Regions from separate parts of the Nonomuraea sp. NPDC050786 genome, predicted to be linked through region 3. Evidence: riboswitches for the same ligand, from Rfam matches in the RefSeq annotation. Region 3 holds a riboswitch; each other region holds the start of a gene.
The links. Region 3 has a riboswitch for cyclic di-AMP ahead of AB0H84_RS37155 (NlpC/P60 family protein). Riboswitches for the same ligand answer to the same signal wherever they lie in the genome.

Region 1 (7,350 bases), on a different contig from region 3:
GTGGCGAACACCCCGTACGGGGTCCTGAACCGCTGGGCATAGGCGGCATAGCGGTCCCGGTTCCGCTCGTCGTCCTGGAGCACCATGTCGCTGATGTAGAGGAGCCCGCCGGGTGCCAGGACGCGGATGAGTTCGGCGATGAGCGCCCGCTGTGCCTCGTCGTCGGGAATGCACGTCAGCACCGCGAACAGCAGCACGGCGTCGAAGCTCGCCGGCGAGTACGGCAGGCTGGGCGGCGAGTCCAGCACCGCGAGACGCAGGTCAGGGTGTGACTGTCGGCCACGGGCGATCAGAGCGGGCGACAGGTCCACGCCGGACACGTCGGAGAAGCCGTGCCCGCTCAGCTCGGCCATGACGCGGCCGTAGCCGCAGCCGTAGTCGAGGATCCGCGCCTCCCGGCTCACGGTCGCCAGCCAGTCGAGGTTCACCGGATGAGTGAACGTCTTCTCGGCTCCGACGGTGTCCCAGTACGCGATCTGACGACCAAGATCTTTCATGGCGGCACAGTACAAGAGCCCTATACTCCGGGGAATGGTGCCAGAGACGGTCTTCGGGGTCCCCACGCGGCACGAGGGCGACCCTGAGCGGGTGGCCGTGCTCCTGCCGGGTGCCGCGTACGTGCCGGCCCGCCCCCTTCTCCACTTCGCCCGCGTGGTGCTCGCGCAGCACGGCTGGACCGTGCAGGAGGTCTGGTGGGAGCCGCCCGCGGGGGACGACCTGGCCGAACGCCAGGCATGGGTCATCGAGCGGGCACGGGAGGCGGTGGCGGCCGAGAGCGCCGGTCAGGTGCTCCTGGTGGGCAAGTCGCTCGGCACGCTCGCCGCACCCGTCGCCGCCGAACGGCGTCTGCCCGCCATCTGGCTCACGCCGTTGCTCACCGTCGACTCCGTCGCCGGGGCGCTGCGGCGGAGCGAGGCTCCCACGCTGCTGGTGGGCGGGACGGCCGACAAGGTGTGGGACGGAGAGGTCGCACGGGGTTTGGGGCACCCGTACCTCGAGGTGCCGGACGCCGACCACGGCATGGAGATCTTCGGCGACCCGGTCGGCTCGGCCCAGGTGCTCAAGGACGTGGCGGGGGCCATGCACCGGTTCGTGGCGGGGCTGCGCGCCTAGGCATGCGCTGGCGACCGATCTCCCGTGACGCCCTCGTCGAGGAACTGGCCGAGAGGGTCGCCGCGCGCCAGGGGTGGGTGCGGGTGGCCGTGGACGGCGCGCCGGCCGCGCGTCCCGGGGCGCTGGCCGACGAGCTCGTCGCGCCGCTGCGGCTGCGCGGGCGGCCCGTGCTGCGGGTGTCGGCGGGCGACTTCCTGCGGCCCGCGTCGCTGCGGCTGGAGCACGGCAGGACCGACCCGGACGCCTTCTACGAGGACTGGCTCGACGCCAAGGCGCTCACGAGGGAGGTCCTGGAGCCTCTGGACCCGGGCGGCTCCGGGCAGGTGCTGCCGCGGCTCTGGGACAGCCGCGTCGATCGGGCGTACCGGGCGCCGTACCAGGAGCTGCCCCCGGGAGGGGTGGTGATCGTGGACGGGACGCTGCTGCTGGGGCGGGGGCTGGCGTTCGAGCTGACCGTGCACGTGTGGCTGTCGGCGGGGGCGCTGGGGCGCGGGACGGCCGAGGACGAGCTGTGGCGGCTGCCCGCGTACGAGCGGTACGAGCGGGAGACGCGACCTCAGCAGGCCGCCGACGTCGTGGTCAGGGCCGATCACCCGAACAGGCCGGCACTTCTGGTCAACGAGAGCTGATCACGGGTGGCCGCCGCGAGGCGGCCACCCGGTCAACGCGCCGTGGGGCGCTTGCCGTGGTTGGCCTTCTTCTTCTTGCGTGCCTTGCCCTTGCGTGCGCGCCTGGCCATAGCTCGCCTCCGACGATCGGCTGGAACCCAGAGCCTCTCTCGCCGCGATGACCTGCGCAAGCGCACCACGCGAACTCACATTCCCGAACAATTCCGTGTCATAATTTGGTGGAATCTGTTGGAAGGAACGGGCGTGCTCGCACAACAGCGTCAGCAGACGATCCTCGAACGCGTGCGCAGCAACGGCGGCGTCCGGGTGGCGGACCTCGTCCGCGAGCTCGGCGTCTCCGACATGACGATCCGCCGCGACCTCGAGGTGCTGGCCGAGCGCGGGCTGCTGGAGAAGGTGCACGGCGGTGCCACGGCACTCGGCCCCGGCTCGACCGAGGAGCCGGGCTTCACCGCCAAGTCGGCCCGCCAGCAGGAGGAGAAGGAGGCCATCGCGCGGCGCGCGGCCGGCCTCGTCAGGCCGGGCACGGCCGTCGCGCTCTCGGCGGGCACCACCACGTGGGCGCTGGCCCGCCACCTGATCGGCGTCCCCGAGCTGACGGTGATCACCAACTCGATCCCCGTCGCCGACGTCTTCCACCGCAACCCGCGCTCGGACCGTACGGTCGTGCTGACCGGCGGCGTACGTACGCCGTCCGACGCCCTGGTGGGCCCGGTGGCCGTGGCGGCGATCCGCCGCCTGCACGTGGACACGCTCTTCCTCGGCGTGCACGGGATGAGCGCACGGGCCGGGTTCACCACGCCGAACCTGCTGGAGTCGGAGACCGACAGGGAGCTGGTGGCGGCCGCCGGCAGGCTGGTCGTCCCCGCCGACCACACCAAGTGGAACACCGTCGGCATCAGCACGATCGCCGAGCTGGGCGAGGCCGACGTGGTCATCAGCGACGCGGGGCTGCCCGAGGACGCACGCACGGAGCTGGCCGAACGGGCCGGAGAACTGATCATCGCGGAGGGCTCGCCTTGAAACGCACCATCACCCATCTGGCCGACGGCCGGGAGCTGATCTACTTCGACCGGCGTGACGACGCCGACAGGAGCGCGCTCGACCGGCGGACGCTCGACCCCCGGCCGGTGGCCTCGGAGCTGCGCTACGACCCGCTGACCGAGGAGTGGATCGCGATGGCGGGGCACCGGCAGACGCGGACGTTCCAGCCGACGGGCTCGGCGAGCGAGTGCCCGCTCTGCCCGTCGTCGGACACGCGGTCGTCGGAGATCCCGGCGTACGACTACGACGTGGTGGTGTTCGAGAACCGCTTCCCCTCCTTCTCCGGAAATTTCGGTACCTATCAGGATGTGGGCGGTTTGAGTGAGGTCCGTCCGGGGGCGGGGAGGTGCGAGGTGGTCTGCTTCACCTCTGAGCACTCGTCCTCCTTCTCCAAGCTCTCCGACGACCAGGTCGGGCTGGTCATGGAGGCGTGGGCCGACCGCACGGCCGAGCTGTCCGGGATCGAGGGCGTGGAGCAGGTGTTCTGCTTCGAGAACCGGGGCGAGGAGATCGGCATCACGCTCGCCCACCCGCACGGCCAGATCTACGCCTACCCGTACGTCACCCCCAGGACCAAGCTCCAGCTCGACGCCGCCAGGCGCTACACGAAGGGCAACCTGTTCGCCGACGTGCTGGCCGCCGAACGGGCCGAGGGGACGCGGGTGGTGGCCGCCAACGAGTTGTGGACGGCGTTCGTGCCCGCCGCCGCGCGCTGGCCGTACGAGGTGCACATCTACCCGCACCGGCAGGTGCCCGATCTGGCCGCGCTGTCGGAGGAGGAGCGCTCGGCGTTCGCGCCGCTCTACACCTCGGTGCTGCGGGCCTTCGACGGCCTGTTCGGCGTCGTGATGCCGTACATCTCGGCCTGGCACCAGGCGCCCGTGCGGCGGGACCGCGATCTCGCTTACCTGCACCTGGAGCTGTTCAGCATCAGGCGGGCGCCGGGGAAGCTCAAGTTCCTGGCCGGGTCGGAGTCGGCCATGGGAGCTTTCGTGAACGACGTGCTGCCGGAGGAGGCCGCGCGTATGCTTCGATCACAAGTAGATCACTATTAGATTGCTAGTTAGGGTCGCATTACTCGTGATCTACCACTAGCATCCCTTTTGCACCGGTTGTCACCACCGTTGCGCGCCTAATCCCGGGCGTGTCGCCCGGGAGCCGGGGACCCACCTAGTTCTGGGGTGAGTCCGACCACGTGTCGGTAGGGCACCTCCGCGCCCGAACCCGTCAGCTAACCCGGCCGGCAGAGGGAGAGGATCATTCCACGTGGCGGCTGTGTCCCGCGTGTCCCCCGTGACTCTGGCCATCGGCCTCATCACCGCCGCCGCCGTCGCCCTCCTCCCGGCGACCGCGGCGTCGGCGGCCCCCAAGCCGTCGGAGGCGCAGCTCCGCGCCCAGCTCAAGCAGCTCAACAGCAAGGTCGACAAGCTCATCGAGAAGTACAACCTCAAGCGCGTAGAGCTCGCCAAGGCGCAGCAGGCCGCCAAGGCCGCCAAGGAGCGCCTGGCCGTCGCGGAGCAGACGCTGGCCGCGGCCGAGCAGCGGGTCGCCGACATCGCCAGCATGCGCTACCAGAACCACGACCCCTCGGTGCCCGCCGTCCTGCTCTCGGCCAACGGCGGCGGCGCGGCCCTGCTGGAGCAGCTCACGGCCGAGCAGCAGGCCGTCGTGCAGGGAGTGGCCAAGGCCCGTGACGACAAGAAGAGCGCCTCCGACCAGGCCGCCGCGCTCGCCGTCCAGATCGGCGCGGACGCGAAGGAGGTGTCCGCGCAGCGGGACGAGGCCCAGGACGTCATCGACGACATCCAGAAGAAGCTCAAGGACCTGGTGCCGTTCGGTCCGGGCCGCAACGCGAACGGCAGCTGGGCGCCGGAGCTGCCCACGGGCTCGGACAACATCACGGCCCGTACGCGGCTGATGAAGGCGGAGGTGGCGAAGAACTTCAAGCTGCCGTACGAGGTGGGCTGCTTCCGCTCGGGCTCCAGCGGCGAGCACCCGCTGGGACGGGCCTGCGACTTCATGATGAGCACCGGCGGCACGACGCCCTCGGCCGCCAACAACGCCCTGGGCGACCGCATCGCGGCGTGGGCGCTCGCGAACCAGGGCAAGCTCGGGGTCAAGTACGTGATCTGGAAGCAGCGCATCAACATGGGCTCGGGCTGGCGGGCCATGGCGGACCGCGGCAGCATCACCGAGAACCACTACGACCACGTGCACATCTCCATGAACTGAACGCGCTCCGGCCGCCTCCAGATAGGGTCAAACCCCATGAACGACTCCCGGATACCCCCGCCGCTCACCGGCGACGAGCGCACCGTGCTGAACAACTGGCTCGAGTGGCACCGGGCCACCCTGGCCTTCAAGTGCGCCGGCCTGTCGGACGAGCAACTGCGCCTGCGCTCCGCCCCGCCCTCGACGCTGTCCCTGCTCGGGCTGGTGAGGCACCTGGCGCACGTCGAGCGCGTCTGGTTCCGCCGCGTGCTGAACGGCGAGGACCTCCCCAAGCTCTGGGACAAGGACCGCGACAACGACGCCGACTTCAACGACGTGGACACCGCCTCGGTCAAGGAGGCCTTCGCGACCTGGGAGGAGGAGATCGGGCACGCGCGCGCCATCTCGGCCGCCAAGCCGCTGGACGCCGTCGGCGACCGCAACGGCCAGGACTGCACGCACCGCTGGATCCTCGTCCACGTGATCGAGGAGTACGCCCGGCACAACGGCCATGCCGACCTGCTACGCGAGCTCATCGACGGGGCGATCGGAGAATGACGGCCCGACGGCGGAGCGATCCCGGCTCCGCCGTGACAACTGAATCAGGGTTCGGTGCGGAACAGGGCCCAGACGGCCTTGCCGCCGCGGGCGAGGGGGTCCCAGCCCCAGCACTGGCTGTACGTCTCGACGATGTAGAGGCCGCGCCCGTTCTCCGAGATGAAGTCCGGCTCCTTGGGGCGCGGCACCTCGTCGCTCGGGTCCGCCACGGCCAGCAGCACGTGCGGCTGTACGCGCATCAGCAGCAGCTCGATCTCACGCCGTCCCGCCGCGTACATCGCGTAGCGGACCGCGTTGGTGACCAGCTCCGACACCACCAGCGCCGCGTCGTCGCCGAGCTCGTGCAGCCCCCACTTCCGCAGGGTCGAGCGGGTCACGTCCCTGGCCGTCTTCACGGAGTCGGCCTGAAAGGGCAGCGGGCACGCGGTGGTGTCCGGCTTCCCGCCCATGAGCAGGCAGTCGAAGCCCACCTCTCGAGTGATCTGCAGAGCATCGGCAGTGGCCAGAGGGTCCTCCACCATGCCGCCGATACCTCCCCGTTCAGCCCGAGTTAGTGCATGTTTGGCCCAATATGCACTAAGCCATCATGGGTCACGATCGCTGCAGCTGCAAGACCCAAATGCACGTGCAGTTGCATTGTGCAGCAGCAAGCGGCGTTTTGGGGCGTTGGTCTCCTAATCCGGACACGAGGTTGAGACCTTGTCATACCCGGCAATGTGGTGTCACTGTGTGTGCGGACCTTGATAGGAGGCAAAGTGACGCAGAACCAGCCGGGTTCCGGACCGACGGCGCTGCGCATCCTCCTGGGCTCCCAGCTGCGCAAGCTCAGGGAAGCAAAGAACGTCACTCGTGAGGAGGCCGGCCACCTCATCCGGGGCTCGGAATCCAAGATCAGCCGCATGGAGCTGGGCCGAGTGGGGTTCAAAGAACGCGACGTGGCGGACCTGCTGACCCTGTACGGGGTCGTCGACAAGGAGGCCCGCGCCGCCGTACTCGACCTGGTCGCCACCGCCAACGAGCCGGGCTGGTGGCACCGGTTCAACGATGTCCTGCCCACGTGGTTCCAGGCGTACGTCGGCCTTGAAGAGGCCGCCGCCCGGATCAGGACCTACGAGGTCCAGTTCGTGCCGGGACTCTTGCAGACCAAGGAGTACGCAAGGGCCGTCGTGACCGCCGGATCGGCGGGCATCGGGGCCGAGGAGATCTCCAGGAGGGTGGATCTCCGGCTGGAGCGCCAGCGGATGTTCGAGAGGCCGGACGGGCCCGTCTTCTGGGCCGTCATCGACGAGGCCGCGCTACGGCGACCCATAGGCGGCGTCGAGGTGATGCGGGCCCAGATCGAACACCTCATCGAGCTGATGCGCCAGCCCAAGATCACGATCCAGATCATGCCGTTCAGCTTCGGCGGGCACAGCGCGGAGGGCGGCGCGTTCAGCATCCTGCGCTTCCCGGACCCCGACCTGCCCGACGTCGTCTATGTCGAGCAGCTGGCCAGCGCGCTCTACCTCGACAAGCGTGAGGACGTGGACCGATACACCGAGGTGATGGAGCGGCTCTGCGCCGTGAGCACCACCCCGGACGAGACGGTCGGGCTGTTGCGGACCATCGCGGACGAGTTCTGACGGCAGGCCACGCATGATCGTGGACGACTTGTAGCGGTGAGGGCGTCGTTGTTGGGTATGCATCTGCCCTAGACTGGCCTTCGGCGTTGGATCCCGCCGCGGCGGAGCATGCCCAACACCGCTCATGTGGGCGCGGCGCGTGAGCCGTACCGATGGACGCGCCCGCGATCACT
Region 2 (7,350 bases), on a different contig from region 3:
TGGGCCTGGCCGACGTCTTCTTCGCGCTGCGGCTGCCGTTCGACTCGCCGCGCGCCCTGGAGCTGTCCACGCGGATCGCCGAGGAGATCGCGCTGGCCGCGTACGACACCTCGGCCGACCTCGCGGCCGAGCGCGGCCGGCATCCGTCGTACGCCGACACGCGGGCGGCCGGGGGAGTGCTGCACCCGGACCACTACGGCGCCGGGGCCTCGCCGCGCTGGGCGGCGCTGCGGGAGAAGGTCGCGGCGACCGGCCTGCGCAACTCGCTCATGATCGCCATCGCGCCGACCGCCACGATCGCCTCCATCGCCGGCTGCTACGAGTGCATCGAGCCGCAGGTCTCCAACGTGTTCAAGCGCGAGACCCTGTCAGGGGAGTTCCTGCAGGTCAACCGGTATCTGGTGGCCGACCTGGCGGCACGCGGGCTGTGGACGCAGGAGATGCGCGACGCCATCAAGCGGGCCGACGGCTCGGTCCAGGAGGTCCCGGGCATCCCGGACGACCTCAAGCAGCTCTACCGCACGGCCTGGGAGCTGCCGCAGAAGGCGCTGATCGACCTGGCCGCCGCGCGCCAGCCGTACATCGACCAGTCGCAGTCCCTCAACCTCTTCATGGCCAGCCCGACCATCGGCAAGCTCTCGTCGATGTACGCCTACGCCTGGAAGCGGGGCCTGAAGACCACGTACTACCTGCGCTCCCGCCCCGCCACCCGCATCGCCCAGACGACCGTCGCGGCTCCGGTCTGCTCCTTGGAGAACCCGGAGACCTGCGAGGCCTGCCAGTAAAGGAGACCTGCCATGCTGCTCGACCCGGGAATGGACCTCACCCTCCGGCCCATGCGCTATCCCGACTTCTACGAACGGTATCGCGCGGCCATCCGCAACACGTGGACCGTCGAGGAGGTGGACCTCCACACCGACCTCGCCGACCTGGCCAGGATGACGCCCCAGGAGCGGCACCTGATCAACCGGCTGGTCGCGTTCTTCGCCACCGGCGACTCCATCGTGGCCAACAACCTCGTGCTCAACCTCTACCAGCACGTCAACGCCCCTGAGGCGCGGCTCTACCTGAGCAGGCAGCTGTTCGAGGAGGCCGTGCACGTCCAGTTCTACCTGACCTTGCTAGACACCTACCTCCCGGATCCCGCCGAGCGGGTGAAGGCCTTCGCCGCCATCGACCACATCCCCTCGATCCGCGACAAGGCGGAATTCTGCTTCAAGTGGATCGACTCGATCAACGAGCTGCAGCGCCTGGAGAGCCAGGACGACCGCCGCCGCTTCCTGCTGAACCTGATCTGCTTCGCCGCCTGCATCGAGGGCCTGTTCTTCTACGGCGCCTTCGCGTACGTGTACTGGTTCCGCTCCCGCGGGCTGCTCGGCGGCCTGGCCACCGGGACGAACTGGGTCTTCCGCGACGAGTCCATGCACATGGAGTTCGCCTTCAGCGTGGTGGACACCGTGCGGGCGGAGGAGCCGGAGCTCTTTGGCGATGATTTGGCCAAGCAGGTTACCCTCATGCTGGAGGAGGCCGTGGCCGCCGAGCTGGCCTTCGCCGCGGACCTGTGCGGGGACGGCATGCCCGGCATGGGGGTCGAGCAGATGCGCCACTACCTCGAGTACGTCGCCGACCAGCGGCTGGTCCGGCTGGGCCTGCCCAAGAGGTACGGCTCGGCGAACCCGTTCGCGTTCATGGAGTTGCAGGACGTCCAGGAGCTGGCGAACTTCTTCGAACGGCGGGTCTCTGCGTATCAAGTGGCGGTTGAGGGCAATGTGACCTTTGACGAGACTTTCTAGACATTGGGGGCAAAGGCGTGCAGTCTCTGGCGGACTGGCCGATTCTCGTAATCTCGGTGATCGGCTCGATCCTCCTGGTTGAGCTGATGCGGAGGGTGCTGAACAAGGCCGGGCGCAAATGGGCGCTCGCCCGGCACCTGGTGGAGCACTGCACGTGGCCCGCGTTCGCGGTGGCGGCCGTGGTCGCCTTCAACCTCGTCTTCGAGCCGGGGATGTTCGGCTCCGCCGTGGGGGAGCGGGGCCTGGAGGCGACGGTGCAGCGGGCGCTCGGCCTGGTGACGATCGGCGCGGTCACCTGGCTGATCGTGCAGGTCTCGTACGCGCTGACGGACGTCGTACTCGAACGGCTGGTGCTGGTCGAGGGGGAGCGCAACCGCAGGGCGCGGCGGATCAGGACGCAGATCGCGCTGGTCCGCCGCATCGCCGCCGCGGTCATCATCGTGGTCGCCATCGGCGCCATGCTCTTCTCGTTCCCCCAGGTACGCGCGCTCGGAGCGGGCATCCTGGCCTCGGCGGGTATCGCCGGCGCCATCGTCGGCATCGCCGCCCAGCCCACCATCGGCAACGCCCTGGCCGGCCTCCAGCTCGCCTTCAGCGACGCCCTCCGGCTCGACGACGTGGTCGTGGTGGAGGACGAATGGGGCCGGATCGAGGAGCTGACGCTCACGTACGTCGTCCTGCGCCTGTGGGACGAGCGCCGCCTGGTCCTGCCGGTGTCCTACTTCACGCAGAACCCGTTCGAGAACTGGACCCGGCACGGCAGCCGGGTCCTCGCCGTCGTCCTGCTGCGCGTGGACTGGTCGGTGCCGGTGCCGAAACTGCGGGACGCGCTCTACGAGTTCCTGCAGGGCAACCCGCTGTGGGACCAGAAGGACTGGACGCTCCAGGTCACCGACGTGCTCACGAACGGCCTGGTGGAGCTGCGCGCCCTGATGAGCGCCGCGGACTCGCCGTCCGCATGGGACCTCAAGTGCGACGTACGCGAGTTCCTGGTCAACTACGTCAGGGACAACTACCCGGACTCCCTGCCCCGCTTCCGCGTGGACACCCCGGAATCCCGCCTGAGCCATTAAATATGTGGCGCGGGGCCGATCAAGTCTTTACCGTGGACATTGTCCAGCAGCACGAAGAAAGGCGGCGAAGTGAGCTTCCACCTGATCCTCCCCGAGCTGCCGCGAAGGCTTTCCGGATAAACCCTCGAATTATTCGGAGAGCCGTCTCGGACCACCGGGGCGGCTTTTTCGTTGACGACCGAGTGTGGGGCAGTTCGGTCAGCCCGCCTGCCTTGGGAGCAGGAGCACCGCAGGTTCGAATCCTGCCACTCGGACAGCGGTCCTGAAAGGAAAGGGCCGCGGGCCACGGCCTGGCCGACGGGATTGGCGCCCCCCGGCCGGACCCAGCCCACGCCCCGGGCCGGCCCACGCCAGCCAAGCCCGGGGTCCAGCCGCTCTCGTGGAGCAGCCCCTCTAGCCCAATTTCGGTAGAGGCCCACGGCTCAGACCCGTGGTTGGTCGGGGTTCGAGTCCCCGGGGGGGCACTTCGGCATACGAACGAATCCGCTGCGCAGGCGCTACGAAGCCCGGCAGGTGGCGCCGTTCGAATTGAGGCGTAGGGCCTGGAGCATCTGTGAGAGGGCGATCCAGGTGTCCTCCAGGTCGCCGGGGCCGGTTGACCTGGCCAGCCACAGTGCCGCCTCGTTCATGGCGCCGGACAGCAGGTGGGTGAGCGGTTCGACCGGCTGCGGCGTGATGATTCCCTTCTCGATGAGAGTGGCGAGTGCTTCGGCCAGGTGGCGGGCCGAGGCGGCCTCATCCAGGGCGCGCCAGTCGCTCCACCCCAGCACGGCGGGGCCGTCGATGAGCATGATCTGCTGGACGTCCGGGTCGGTGCTCGCCGTGAGAAAGGCCCGGCAGCCCGCCGTCAGTTGCTCCCAGGGATCGTCCTCGGCGTCGGCGGTCGCGGCCACCTGCTGAGCGACCTCCTGCTGTACGTGTTCGAGGACGGCGCGGAACAGCTCGGCCTTGCTCTCGAAGTGGTGGTAGAGCGCGCCCTTGGTGACGCCGGCGGCGTGCACGATCTCTGCCAGGCCGACCGCGGCGTAGCCACGGGTCGCGAACAGCCGCCGGCCCGCGCGCAGCAGGGCGCGCCTGGTCTGCTCGCGCTGGCGGGCCCTGGCCCCGTCGGTCATGAGTTGCCTCCACGTTGACATACCGGTGGTACGTCAATACTGTACCTTCGCATACCAGCGGTATGTGAAAGGGGTTTTCGTGATCCTGACCAGCTTCTATCCGGTCATCGGCACCTCGCGGTTGGCCGAGTCCCACGACTTCTACACCCGGCTGTTCGGCTTCGAGACGACCTTCGAGGCGGACTGGTACGTGAGCCTGCGGCGGCCGGGGCCGGTGGCGTACGAACTGGCGCTGCTCGACCACACCCACCCGACGCTGCCCGAGGGATATCGCGCGCCGGTGCAGGGGCTGCTGCTCAACTTCGAGGTGGAGGACGTCGACGCCGAGTGGGACCGGCTCGTCGCCGGTGAGGGGCTGCGACCTGAGCTCGAACTGCGCAGCGAGGACTTCGGCCAGCGGCACTTCATCGTGGCCGATCCCAACGGCGTCCTGATAGACGTCATCACGCCCATCGCACCCTCTGAAGCCTACGCCGACCAGTACGTCAGCGGGTGAACCCAGGCGTCAAGCCGACCGCCGCGCTGCTCAGGCGGCGTGGCGGCCCAGGCCGCGTAGCTGGTCGGCGGTGAGCGCGGAGACGTTCTGGTCGATGGGGGACTCGGTGTACTGGTGGATGGTCCAGGACTTCCAGTCGGCGGGCGGGGTGACCGCTCCCTTGGCCTTGCTGTAGTGGGCGACCCACAGCGGATATTCGGCCAGGCCCTTGCCGTAGGTGTTGGCGAAGTTCCAGCCGCTGTAGAACATCGGGGTGGTTCCCGTCCTGGCCTTGACGTACGACAGCCACGTCTTGGCCCAGGCGTTCACCTCGGCGACGGACTTGCCGTCGGTGGTCTCCAGGTCGAGGACCAGCAGGTCGCCGGGCTCGGCGGGCTGCGCGTTCACCACGGACAGGAAGTGCTCGGCCTCCGCGACGGGGTCGTTGCGGGGGTGGCCGTAGTGGTAGGCGCCGCGCACGATGCCCTTCTTGCCCAGCTGGAGCCAGTGCCTGGCGAAGGAGGCGTCGCGGAAGCTCGTGCCTTCCGTGGCCTTGATGATGCCGAACTGGGCCGCGCTGGCGTTCCAGTCGTACAGGGGCTCGTAGTTCGAGATGTCCAGGCCGTAAGTGAGAGACGCGCTCTCAGGTTGGGCTTCGTGCGTCGGGACCTGGCCGGCGGGCGATGCGAGCGTCACGGCGGCAATGCCGGCGATGGCGGTGGTTCCGGCGAGGATCGCGCCCGCGACGGCGAAGCTGAGGCGCTGGGTGAGGGGATCGAGGCGGTTCTTGAGGGTGTGGGCGATTGCGGCAAGCCGAGGCTCGGGCATGACGGCATTGACTCCTTGCTTCCATGCCGCCTACCGGGTTAGCTGACGAGTTCGGGCTTGGAAGTGCCCTACGGGCGCAGGCTGGGCTGGCGTCCGATTCACCCCGAGAAGGTGGGTCCCCGGCTCCGCGAGGCGCGGATTCGGCGGCCGGACACTGCCCGCGAAGAGCAGCGCACGGTCCGGTCAACCAAGCGGCAACGATGTGGTGAAAGCTCGTCACATCCATGTCGCGATTAGGCAAAAGATAGACATATGCCCATAGATAGTGCAAGTAGGGCAAATCCGATTTGCTGGTGCCGGTGGCTGAAAGGCGCTGAAGTGCCGTGCCGGTAAGGGATGCGGGACTTGGTAAAAAATCGGTCGCCTGGACGTGCCCCCGCCGAGGCCGGCCCTCAGCACGCCTCCTTGGCCGCATTTCTCAGGTCGTCCTGAGTGAGCTTGACGTCGTAGCCGTACTCGGAGCCGTCGTCGTAGTGCTGGATCACGATCCCGTCCCGGTGCAGGCCCTTCTCATGGCCGGCTCTGAGCGTGACCCCGCCGTAGCTGAGCTGCACTCCGGTCTTGTGCGCCCTGATCTCGTAGAACCGGTCCTCGCGCAGGTCGAGATCGCCCTCCGTCACGGACCAGCCCTTGGGCAGCTCATCCAGGTCGATGAACCCGATCTTCTCACCGTGCAGGGCCGGACCGCTGATCGTGGCCTGATCGAGCAACTCGCCACCAGAGTGCTGGTAGACGACCACCGAATCCGGCGCCTGGTCGCACCAGGCCACCGCCACCGTCAAATGGCCGCCCGCGCCGAGCATAAGCCCGGTCCGGCCACCGTCTGCCGGCGTACATGCCGTCAGGGTGAGCAGCGCTCCGACGGCGGCGGCACGGGCGACCTGTAATCTCATGATCCGCAAGCTGCCACGCCGGTCGGCCGGCGGTCAACGGGACGTCGCAGCCGCCCAGCTGCTCGGCCGTCGCCTCCACGGTCAAGGCCTCAAGTGCTCCTCCAGTTGCGCGACGGACGACGTACCAGGAATCGACGAAGCGTGCAGCAGCAGCGCCGAACTCCGCGCCTGAGTCTCGGGACGCGTCCACCACGCCGATCGCGTACCGTCGCAATCGCATCGTCCTCGCCGAACAGCCGAGATCAAGGGGATGGTTCGAGGTAGTTCCTGCGTTCTTCGGGGGTCAGTTCGCGGATGGTGCGCCTGGCGGCGAGTGCCTGGACCTGGTGCATGGGGCCGCATACCTCGCAGTGCCAGATCCGTACCGTGGCGTCGTCGTAGGTCGAGAGCAGCCGCCACCCGTCCGGGCTGAACTTCACGGAATTGACCGCGGTGCCGGAGCCGCTGAAGACCACTGGCTCGCGCCCCTCGGCCGGCATCCAGATCCGCACGGTGTTGTCATTGCCACTGCTGATGACCTGCCGCCCGTCCGGGCTGAAGCCGACGCTCCACACCACGCCCTGATGGCCGCGCAGGACGATCGGGTCTCCGGTCCCGTCGGTGTTCCAGATGCGGATCGTGCCGTCGTTGCCCCCGCTGACCAGCCGCCGCCCGTCCGAGCTGAAGGCGAGGCACCACGCCAGGCCCTGGTGGCCGCGGAGCATGACAGGGTGGCCGGTCCCGTCGGCGTTCTGGATCAGGATCGTGCCGTCCACGCCCGCGCTCGCCACTCGCTGCCCGTCGGGGCTGAACCCGACATACCGGACCTGCCTCTGCGGGCTGTCCATGACGACCGGCGCCCCGGTCCCGTCGGTGTGCCAGACCCGTACGGTGCCGTCGTCACCGCCGCTGACCACCCGCGTGCCGTCCGGGCTGAAGGCGGCGTTCCACACGTTTCCACGGTGGCCGCGCAGCAGGACGGCCTGGCCGGTCCCGTCGGCGTGCCAGATCCGTACCGTGCTGTCAGCACCCGTGCTCGCCAGTCGCCGTCCGTCCGGGCTGAAGGCGACCCCGAGGACGTCCGCCTTGTGGCCGCGCAGCACCAGCGCGTCACCGCTGCCGTCGATGCTCTGGACGCGGATCGTGCCGTCGATACCGGCGCTGGCGACGCGTCGCCCGTCCGGGCTGAACGCG
Region 3 (7,350 bases):
CGGCGACGCGCGGAGACGGCGCCTGCCCTGCGCGCGTGCTGCACGAAAGGCGTGAGCGCGTCCCTCAGCTTCTTCGCGTTAAGGTCGCTGAGGTCAATCTCATAGGACGAGCCGTCAATAGCGAAGCTGACCGTCTCATTGGCCTCGCCCCCATCGAGGTCATCGATGAGAATCTCCTGGATCTGCTTGGCCATCTACGCAATCCTTTCGCGGAGCATTGTTTCATTCGCCTGCCCAAACATATACCCGGAAAGGCGCGGAGACAATTCAGCGCTGCGGGGATTCCGCTGACTGGCCGCTCAGTTCTGGCCCCTCGGCCGGATCCTCACGGTTTCGGCGGCCTCCGAGGGCCTCGGATCGGACCAACTTCACTACGCCAAAGATGAAGGCGCCGCCCACCACCACCGGGGGGATGAGCGCTGACAATACGTCTGTAAGGGCTTCCATTCGTCCTCGCCTCCACGGCTCGCAGGGTTTCGGGGGCGCATTATGCGGATGGGAGCGCGACCAGGAGGAGCGCCGGTGCTCCTCGTGCCGCACAAGGCGACTACCACCCAGACACGACCATAGCGGCGCAGAGATGCCGTACGGGTCGTGGGACGCCAACATCCGGCAACCCGGACGCCCCATAGCCTAATGCCAGTCTCTCCAGAGTCCTTACCGGATCAAGGGAAAATCTTCAGAATTGGCATCCTGCCTGGTGCGGATGGCTCAACGAAGATCTTTTACGACGCGCGTTCCGGCCAGCCTGTCGTGCGGCCCTCGCTCCAGGGGCTTGTCGATCAGGATCAGCAAGCCCACGCAGAACAGGAGCATTCCGGCGAGCAGATTGACCACGGGAATGCCCATCAGCATGACAGGCCCCGGATAGACCAGGGACCGTTTGAGCAGCGCCCCCGACGGAACGTCGCCCGGCGCCAGGCGAATCTTCATGATCGCCTTGCCGAACGTCCTGCCGCGCCTGGAATGCGCCTGCCAGTCGTAGGCCGCATAACCCAGTCCCGCGGCCAGCCACGCGAACACACCCGGCAGCCGGCCGTCGAACACCTCCAGCATCCCGACAGTTCGGAAGATGCCCCATAGCGCGATGAACAGAATGTAATAGAACACCCCGAAGACGAGCGCTTCAATCGCCCGGGCGGCGAGCCGTTCCCACCATTCCGCGGGCAGCGTGTCCGCCCACGACGGCGACCCGGCCATAACCCCCACCTCGCGTCATCAGCGGCCCAGGCCCCCATTTTGGTACGCCCACCACACATAAAACAGGGGCCGGCACGAAGCCGGCCCCTGCTTTTACCTGGTGCGTGAACTACTTGATCTTCACCACCACGGTCTTCGCCACCTTGTCGGCGAACGACTGCTGCAGCGGCTTGTCCCAGAGCTGCGAGGCGCCGTTGAGCCCCACGGCGATGTAGCCGAGCAACGAGGATATGAAGGCCAGCGGGAGGGCGGTGAACACCCATCCGCCCCACGTCACCGCGGCACGCTTGAGCGCCAGGTCGGTCGGCAGGCCCTTCGGAGGCATGCCCTGGCCGACGGGGACGACCTTGATGCCCATGACCATCTTGCCGACGGTCTGGCCGTTCATCTTCAGCAGGAAGAAGTCATAGGCGATCCACAGCGCGGTCACGATGAGCGCCGTGATGATGCTCACGACCGTCCCCGGGAGGAGACCGCTGGTGCTGCCGTCGAGCGAGGAGTAGCTGACCGCCAACGCCGCCACCAGGATCAGGCCGATGACGAAGTTCACGACGAAGAGGATGACAAAGTCGATGATCCGCGCCACCAGACGCTGCCACCACTCCGCCAGCGGGGCCGGCGCGCCGGGCGGCTGCACGCCCACGGGTCCCGGCTGGCCGTAGGCCTGTCCGTAGCCGGGCTGGCCGTACTGCTGGGGCTGGCCGTAGCCGGGCTGCCCGTACTGCTGGTCGCCGTACTGCTGGCCGTAGCCGGGCTGGGAGTAGCCCTGCTGGGACTGCGGCTGCTGCCCGTACTGAGCCTGCTGGCCGTAGCCCTGCTGGCCGTAGTCAGGCTGCGACGGCTGCTGCTGGCCGTACTGGGGCTGCTGGCCATACTGCTGCTGCCCGTAATCCGGCTGGGACTGCGGCTGCTGGCCATACTGCTGCTGCCCGTAGTCCGGCTGGGACTGGGGCTGCTGACCGTACTGCTGCTGCCCGTAGTCCGACTGGGGCTGCTGCCCGTAACCCTGCTGGCCGTACTGCTGGCCCGAGGGAGGCTGCTGGCCGTAGCCGGGCTGCGACTGGGCCTGCTGGCCGTAGCCCTGCTGGCCGTAGCCGGGCTGGGACTGCTGCTGCTGGCCGTACTGAGGCTGCTGGCCGTAGCCCTGCTGGCCCGACTGCTGCTCCTGGCCGTAACCCTGCTGGCCGTACTGCTGGCCCGAAGGCGGCTGCTGGCCGTAGCCGGGCTGGGACTGCGGCTGCTGGCCGTACTGGGGCTGCTGGCCGTAACCCTGCTGCCCGTACTGCTGCTGCTGCCCGTACTGCTGCTGCTGCCCGTACTGCTGCTGCTGGCCGTACTGCTGTTGCTGGCCGTGCTGGGGCTGCTGGCCGTAGCCTTGCTGGCCGTAGCCCTGCTGGCCGTACTGGGGCTGCTGACCGTAGGCATCGTCCGCCCGGTAGCCGACCACAGTCACGTCGGGGTCGGGCTCGCCTGGGTGGCGACCCGCGTTCTGTTGTCCGTATTCCGGAGTGCCGGCGGGGTTGTCGCCGGAGTCGTCCTGCGGATACGGCGGCTGTCCGGTGCTCACCGTGTCACCTCGCTTCGAGTGCGCATGTGGCACGTGTCAGGACACATGCCTGTGCTGCCCAACGTATCGACATAGGTATCAACAATCACCTTTCCATCTGGTCAAGATCCACGTCACCCGAGGCCAGATGGAGCAGCATGCGGGTGTTGCCCAGGGTGTTGGGCTTGACGTGTTCCAGGTCGAGGAACTCCGCCACACCCTCGTCGTACGAGGCCAGCAGTTCGGCGTAGACCTCGGGTGAGACCGGTGTGCCCTGGATCGGGCGGAATCCGAGCCTCGCGAAGAAGTCGACCTCGAAAGTGAGACAAAATACACGTCGCAGGCCAAGATCTTTGGCCTGCTGGATCAATGCGGAGACGATCCGGTAGCCGACGCCCATTCCCCGGCACTCGGGGTCCACGGCCACCGTGCGGACCTCTGCGAGGTCCTCCCAGAGCACGTGGAGCGCGCCACAGCCGACGACCTGCCCGCCCCGCTCGGCCACCCAGAACTCCTGTACGTCCTCGTACAGGGTCACCGTGGCCTTCTCCAGGAGCCGCCGCCCCGCGCCCGCGTAGGCGTCCACGAGGCGCCTGACCGCGCGCACGTCGGGCGTACGGGCGCGCCGGACCACCACCGCGGTCTCGGGCGCTGTCAGCTCGGCCACCTGCTCCATGGTTCTCCAGAGTACAGATCTCATTACGGCTCGGACCTAACTCCCACGTCTCGGCCCATCCTGTTACATCTCGTGGCCGGACGAGCACGGAGCTCGGCCCGCTCGGGGTTTGTGCAGCAGCACGGACATAGAGGGCATAAGGTCTCTTCTGCCCAGGTGATCACGAGATCCCCTTGTGACTCTTCGGTTGTGAAACCTCTACAGACTTGGCAGTTCTGGTTGAGCAGGAACCCGGAGTGCATTAATGTCCAGCGACAATGTCCCCCGTGTGTCGCGCGGGAGGCACGCTCAATTCCCGCAAGGGGAGCCGGGGATCCACCGGTGGCGACCTGCGACGCCATCACAGGGGTGAGTCCGAGTCTCTCGGTAGGGCTGCTCCGGCCCGAACCCGTCAGCTAACCCGGTAGGCGTTCCATGAGAGGAGCTGGTAGGTGAAGCGCCCGCGCCACGTCGGTGTGGTGAGTCTCACAGTCGCCGCACTGCTGTTCGCCGTTCCTGTCGGTTCGGCGTCCGCGGACCCCAAGCCCTCGCTGAAGGAGCTCGCCTCCCAGGCCGAGAAGCTGCACACCGAGATCGAGACGCTGACCGAGCAGTACAACGGCCAGCGGGAGAAGCTCAAGACGGCCAAGAAGACCTCCGAGGCCGCGCAGAAGACGTTGGCGACCAGCCAGTCGGATCTGGCCGCCAAGCGCGCCAAGGCCGTCCTGCTCGCCCAGAACGCCTACATCACGGGCGGCTTCACCAAGACCCTGCAGTTCGCGACCTCCGAGGATCCCGAGGAGTTCCTCAACCGCGCCGCGACCTCGTACGCGCTGGAGCAGGAGCAGGGCGAGGAGATCAACCAGCTCTCCAAGGCCATGGAGACGGCCGCCCGCGCCCAGGCGGGCGCCAAGGAGCGCATCGCCGAGGTCCAGAAGATCGTGGACGACCTCGACACGAAGCGCGACAAGATCACCAAACTGGTGGCCAAGGTCGAGAGCAGCCTGTTCAAGCGGGCACTCGGCGAGGCGGGACAGCCCGGCACGCGCGCCGTGCGCGTCAACCTGCCCATCGCGGGCGCCGGCAAGGCGGCGGAGGCCGCGCGGTGGGCGCTCACGCAGCAGCTCAAGCCGTACGTCTGGGGCGCCGAGGGCCCGAGCTCGTACGACTGCTCCGGGCTCGTCATGGCCGCGTACCAGCGGGTGGGCATCTCGCTGCCGCACTACACAGGCGACCAGTGGACCGCGGGCAGGCACATCTCGCGCTCGGAGCTGCGCCCCGGCGACCTGGTGTTCTTCTACGGCGACCTGCACCACGTGGGCATCTACATCGGTGGGGGCATGATGGTGCACGCCCCCCAGACGGGTGATGTCGTACGGATCGCGTCGATCGCCAGGCGGCCCTTCGCCGGCGCGGTGCGCATCGCCGACTGAGCCCTCCTCCGGCGCTAGATCAGCTGGCGGCGCGCGGCCCAGGCCACGGCCTCGATCCCCGTGGCCACGCCGATGCGGTCGCAGATGCCCCGTAATCTCCGGCGTACCGTGCGTCCGCTGATATCCAGACGCCGCCCTACCCGATCGACCGTGACTCCCTTGGCCAGCTCCGCCAGCAGCGCCAAATCAGCATGGGTCAGCTCAACGTCTTCAGTGAGCACATCCATCGGGAGCCCTCCCCCCAACAGCAGAACTCGGACCTCACAGATGGGCCAAAGCCGCTCCTCGCAGACGGTAAACGCATCGCGGAAAGGTCGTCAAGCATGACAATCGCCGCACTTGACGGGCGGTATTGACATGACCCCTTATATATGACGCACTCGCGATATGTCAGGACTCCCGGCGGCCGACAGTGATCTCTGGGGCTCTCCCGGGCGCCATCAATGAGTGCTTCGGACGTTACCGATTTTGATCCGTTCGGCGCGGAGTTTCGGCGTGATCCATAAGCCGGGCATTGCCGGCCGAGCGCCCGATATGCGATCTTCCGCCTCCCCGGCAAACCACCAATCGCTCGCTTTGTTCGGCGATTCACTTCTTATAGGGAGATCCAGGTCAGGCCGTCGGAATGGCCGGCCGGATCGGCGCACCGGATCATTCGGAGACGCACGAACCGATGGGCTCGCGGCTCACCGATCGGCCGGCGCGGGTTTTCTCGCATCACAGCCCACGCCGAGGGGCCTCTTTCCGGGGTGCGCGTGCCCGGTGCCCATCATGGCGATCATGGGTGCTCGCGCGACTGGAACGGTACCGTCACCGGCGGCCTTGACCCGATGCTTACAACCGCCCTCCTATCGGAAAACAGGCGAGCCGGAAGGCACCGCTTCCGGCGAGGGATCAGGCGCTGGCGGCGTCGTAGCGGTCCCTGGCCGCCTCGACGTCGCCGATGTGCGTCTCCGCCCAGCCCTTGATCGCGGCCACCAGCGGCATCAGGCTCTCGCCCAGCGGAGTGAGCGCGTAGTCCACCCGTACCGGCACCGAGGGAGTGAGCGTGCGCGAGACCAGGCCGTCGCGTTCGAGGCCGCGCAGGGTCTGGGTGAGCATCTTCTGGCTGACGCCCGCGATGCGCCTGGCCAGGTCGCTGTAGCGGCGCGGCCCCGCCGCCAGGGCGCTGAGCACGAGGGTGACCCATTTGTCGCTGAGGCGGTCGAGGAGCTTCCTGGAGGGGCATTCGGAGAAGTAGGCGTCGAAGGCCTGCCTGGCCTCCTCGCGCCGCTCCGCCGCCGTCTTCGTCGCCACTCTGTGCGCTCCTTCTTGTGAGTGGGTTACGCACCTGCAGGTGCCTACTTACCAGAAGAGAGTAGCTCTTCCTACGATCGTCCGCATGACGAACAACATGCGTGCACTCATCGGCGGCTCCGGCGCTCCCCGGCTGGTGGAGGTGCCGGTGCCCACCGCAGGGCCCGGACAGGTGCGGATCAAGGTCGCGGCGGCCGGGGTGAACCTGTTCGACCTCGCCGTGGCGGCGGGGACGCTCGCCGACTACGGCGTGGCCCGCAAGCTGGACTCCTACGGGCTCGGCTTCGAGGCCGCGGGGACCGTCGACCAGGTGGGCGACGGGGCCGCGTTCCACGTGGGAGACGAGGTCGTCGCGCTCGTGGCGCGACTGGAGCTGCCGGTGAAGGCGCAGGCCGAGTACGTGGTGGTCGACTCCTCGGCGGTGGCTCGGGCGCCGCGCGGCCGCACGGCGGCGGAGGCGGCCACGATCCCGCTCAACGCGCTCACGGCCTGGCAGTCGCTCGACCGCGCCGGTATCGGCCCCGGCCGTACGCTGCTCGTCACGGGGGCGGCCGGGGCCGTCGGGGGCTACCTGGTCGAGCTGGCCGCCCTGCGCGGCGCCCGGGTGGTGGCCGTCGCGGGGGCCGGGGACGAGGAGCTGGTGCGGGGGCTGGGGGCCGAGTGGTTCGTGCCGCGCGGTGAGGACGTGGCCTCCTCCGTACGTGCGCTTGTCCCCGGGGGTGTGGACGCCGTCGTGGACGCGGCCGTGCTCGGCCTGGCGGCCCTGGACGCGGTGCGGGACGGCGGGGCCTTCATCGCCCTCTCGGCGGGTGTCGCACCGGTGGCGCTGCGCGGGACCGACGTCGCCACGGTGTTCTTCCGCTCGGACGCCGCCCAGCTCGCGGAGCTGGTACGACTGGTGGAGGCGGGGCGGCTGACGTTGCGGGTGGCGGAGACGTACCCCCTGGAGAAGGTCGCCGACGCCCACGCCCGCCTGGCCGCCGGCGGCCTGCGCGGCCGCCTCGTCCTCATCCCCTGACCGGCCGATGCGACGGCCCCCGCACAGGGGGCCGCCGGGGCTCAGTGGGTGGGCTTGACCAGCGGGAACAGGATGGTTTCCCGGATGTTCCTGCCGGTGAAGGCCATGATCATGCGGTCGATCCCCACGCCGACACCACCCGTGGGCGGCATGGCGTATTCAAGGGCCTGCAGGAAGTCCTCGTCCAGCTGCATGGCCTCCA

Region 1: linked by a shared signal. The riboswitch ahead of AB0H84_RS42715 (hypothetical protein) and the one ahead of AB0H84_RS37155 (NlpC/P60 family protein) in region 3 are both predicted to bind cyclic di-AMP.
Region 2: linked by a shared signal. The riboswitch ahead of AB0H84_RS43115 (GH25 family lysozyme) and the one ahead of AB0H84_RS37155 (NlpC/P60 family protein) in region 3 are both predicted to bind cyclic di-AMP.

The regions. Positions count from the first base shown of each region.
Region 1 is NZ_JBFAHJ010000033.1:113,806-121,155, forward strand. Features, by position in the region: gene AB0H84_RS42690 (class I SAM-dependent methyltransferase) at 1-497, opposite strand, end outside; gene AB0H84_RS42695 (hypothetical protein) at 532-1,113, shown strand; gene AB0H84_RS42700 (uridine kinase) at 1,116-1,742, shown strand; gene AB0H84_RS42705 (DeoR/GlpR family DNA-binding transcription regulator) at 1,986-2,765, shown strand; gene galT (galactose-1-phosphate uridylyltransferase) at 2,762-3,841, shown strand; cyclic di-AMP (ydaO/yuaA leader) riboswitch at 3,906-4,046, shown strand; gene AB0H84_RS42715 (hypothetical protein) at 4,071-5,018, shown strand; gene AB0H84_RS42720 (DinB family protein) at 5,055-5,555, shown strand; gene AB0H84_RS42725 (ATP-binding protein) at 5,600-6,076, opposite strand; gene AB0H84_RS42730 (helix-turn-helix transcriptional regulator) at 6,311-7,177, shown strand.
Region 2 is NZ_JBFAHJ010000034.1:76,841-84,190, reverse strand. Features, by position in the region: gene AB0H84_RS43150 (ribonucleoside-diphosphate reductase subunit alpha) at 1-785, shown strand, start outside; gene AB0H84_RS43145 (ribonucleotide-diphosphate reductase subunit beta) at 798-1,793, shown strand; gene AB0H84_RS43140 (mechanosensitive ion channel domain-containing protein) at 1,850-2,866, shown strand; tRNA gene AB0H84_RS43135 (tRNA-Pro) at 3,045-3,120, shown strand; tRNA gene AB0H84_RS43130 (tRNA-Leu) at 3,254-3,330, shown strand; gene AB0H84_RS43125 (TetR/AcrR family transcriptional regulator) at 3,364-3,981, opposite strand; gene AB0H84_RS43120 (VOC family protein) at 4,061-4,477, shown strand; gene AB0H84_RS43115 (GH25 family lysozyme) at 4,508-5,284, opposite strand; cyclic di-AMP (ydaO/yuaA leader) riboswitch at 5,297-5,440, opposite strand; gene AB0H84_RS43110 (hypothetical protein) at 5,677-6,177, opposite strand; gene AB0H84_RS43105 (hypothetical protein) at 6,420-7,350, opposite strand, start outside.
Region 3 is NZ_JBFAHJ010000026.1:95,184-102,533, reverse strand. Features, by position in the region: gene AB0H84_RS37175 (Lsr2 family protein) at 1-194, opposite strand, end outside; gene AB0H84_RS37170 (RDD family protein) at 712-1,200, opposite strand; gene AB0H84_RS37165 (RDD family protein) at 1,310-2,767, opposite strand; gene AB0H84_RS37160 (amino-acid N-acetyltransferase) at 2,853-3,422, opposite strand; cyclic di-AMP (ydaO/yuaA leader) riboswitch at 3,698-3,848, shown strand; gene AB0H84_RS37155 (NlpC/P60 family protein) at 3,854-4,834, shown strand; gene AB0H84_RS37150 (LuxR C-terminal-related transcriptional regulator) at 4,849-5,061, opposite strand; gene AB0H84_RS37145 (helix-turn-helix domain-containing protein) at 5,729-6,130, opposite strand; gene AB0H84_RS37140 (NADP-dependent oxidoreductase) at 6,216-7,148, shown strand; gene lysX (bifunctional lysylphosphatidylglycerol synthetase/lysine--tRNA ligase LysX) at 7,190-7,350, opposite strand, start outside.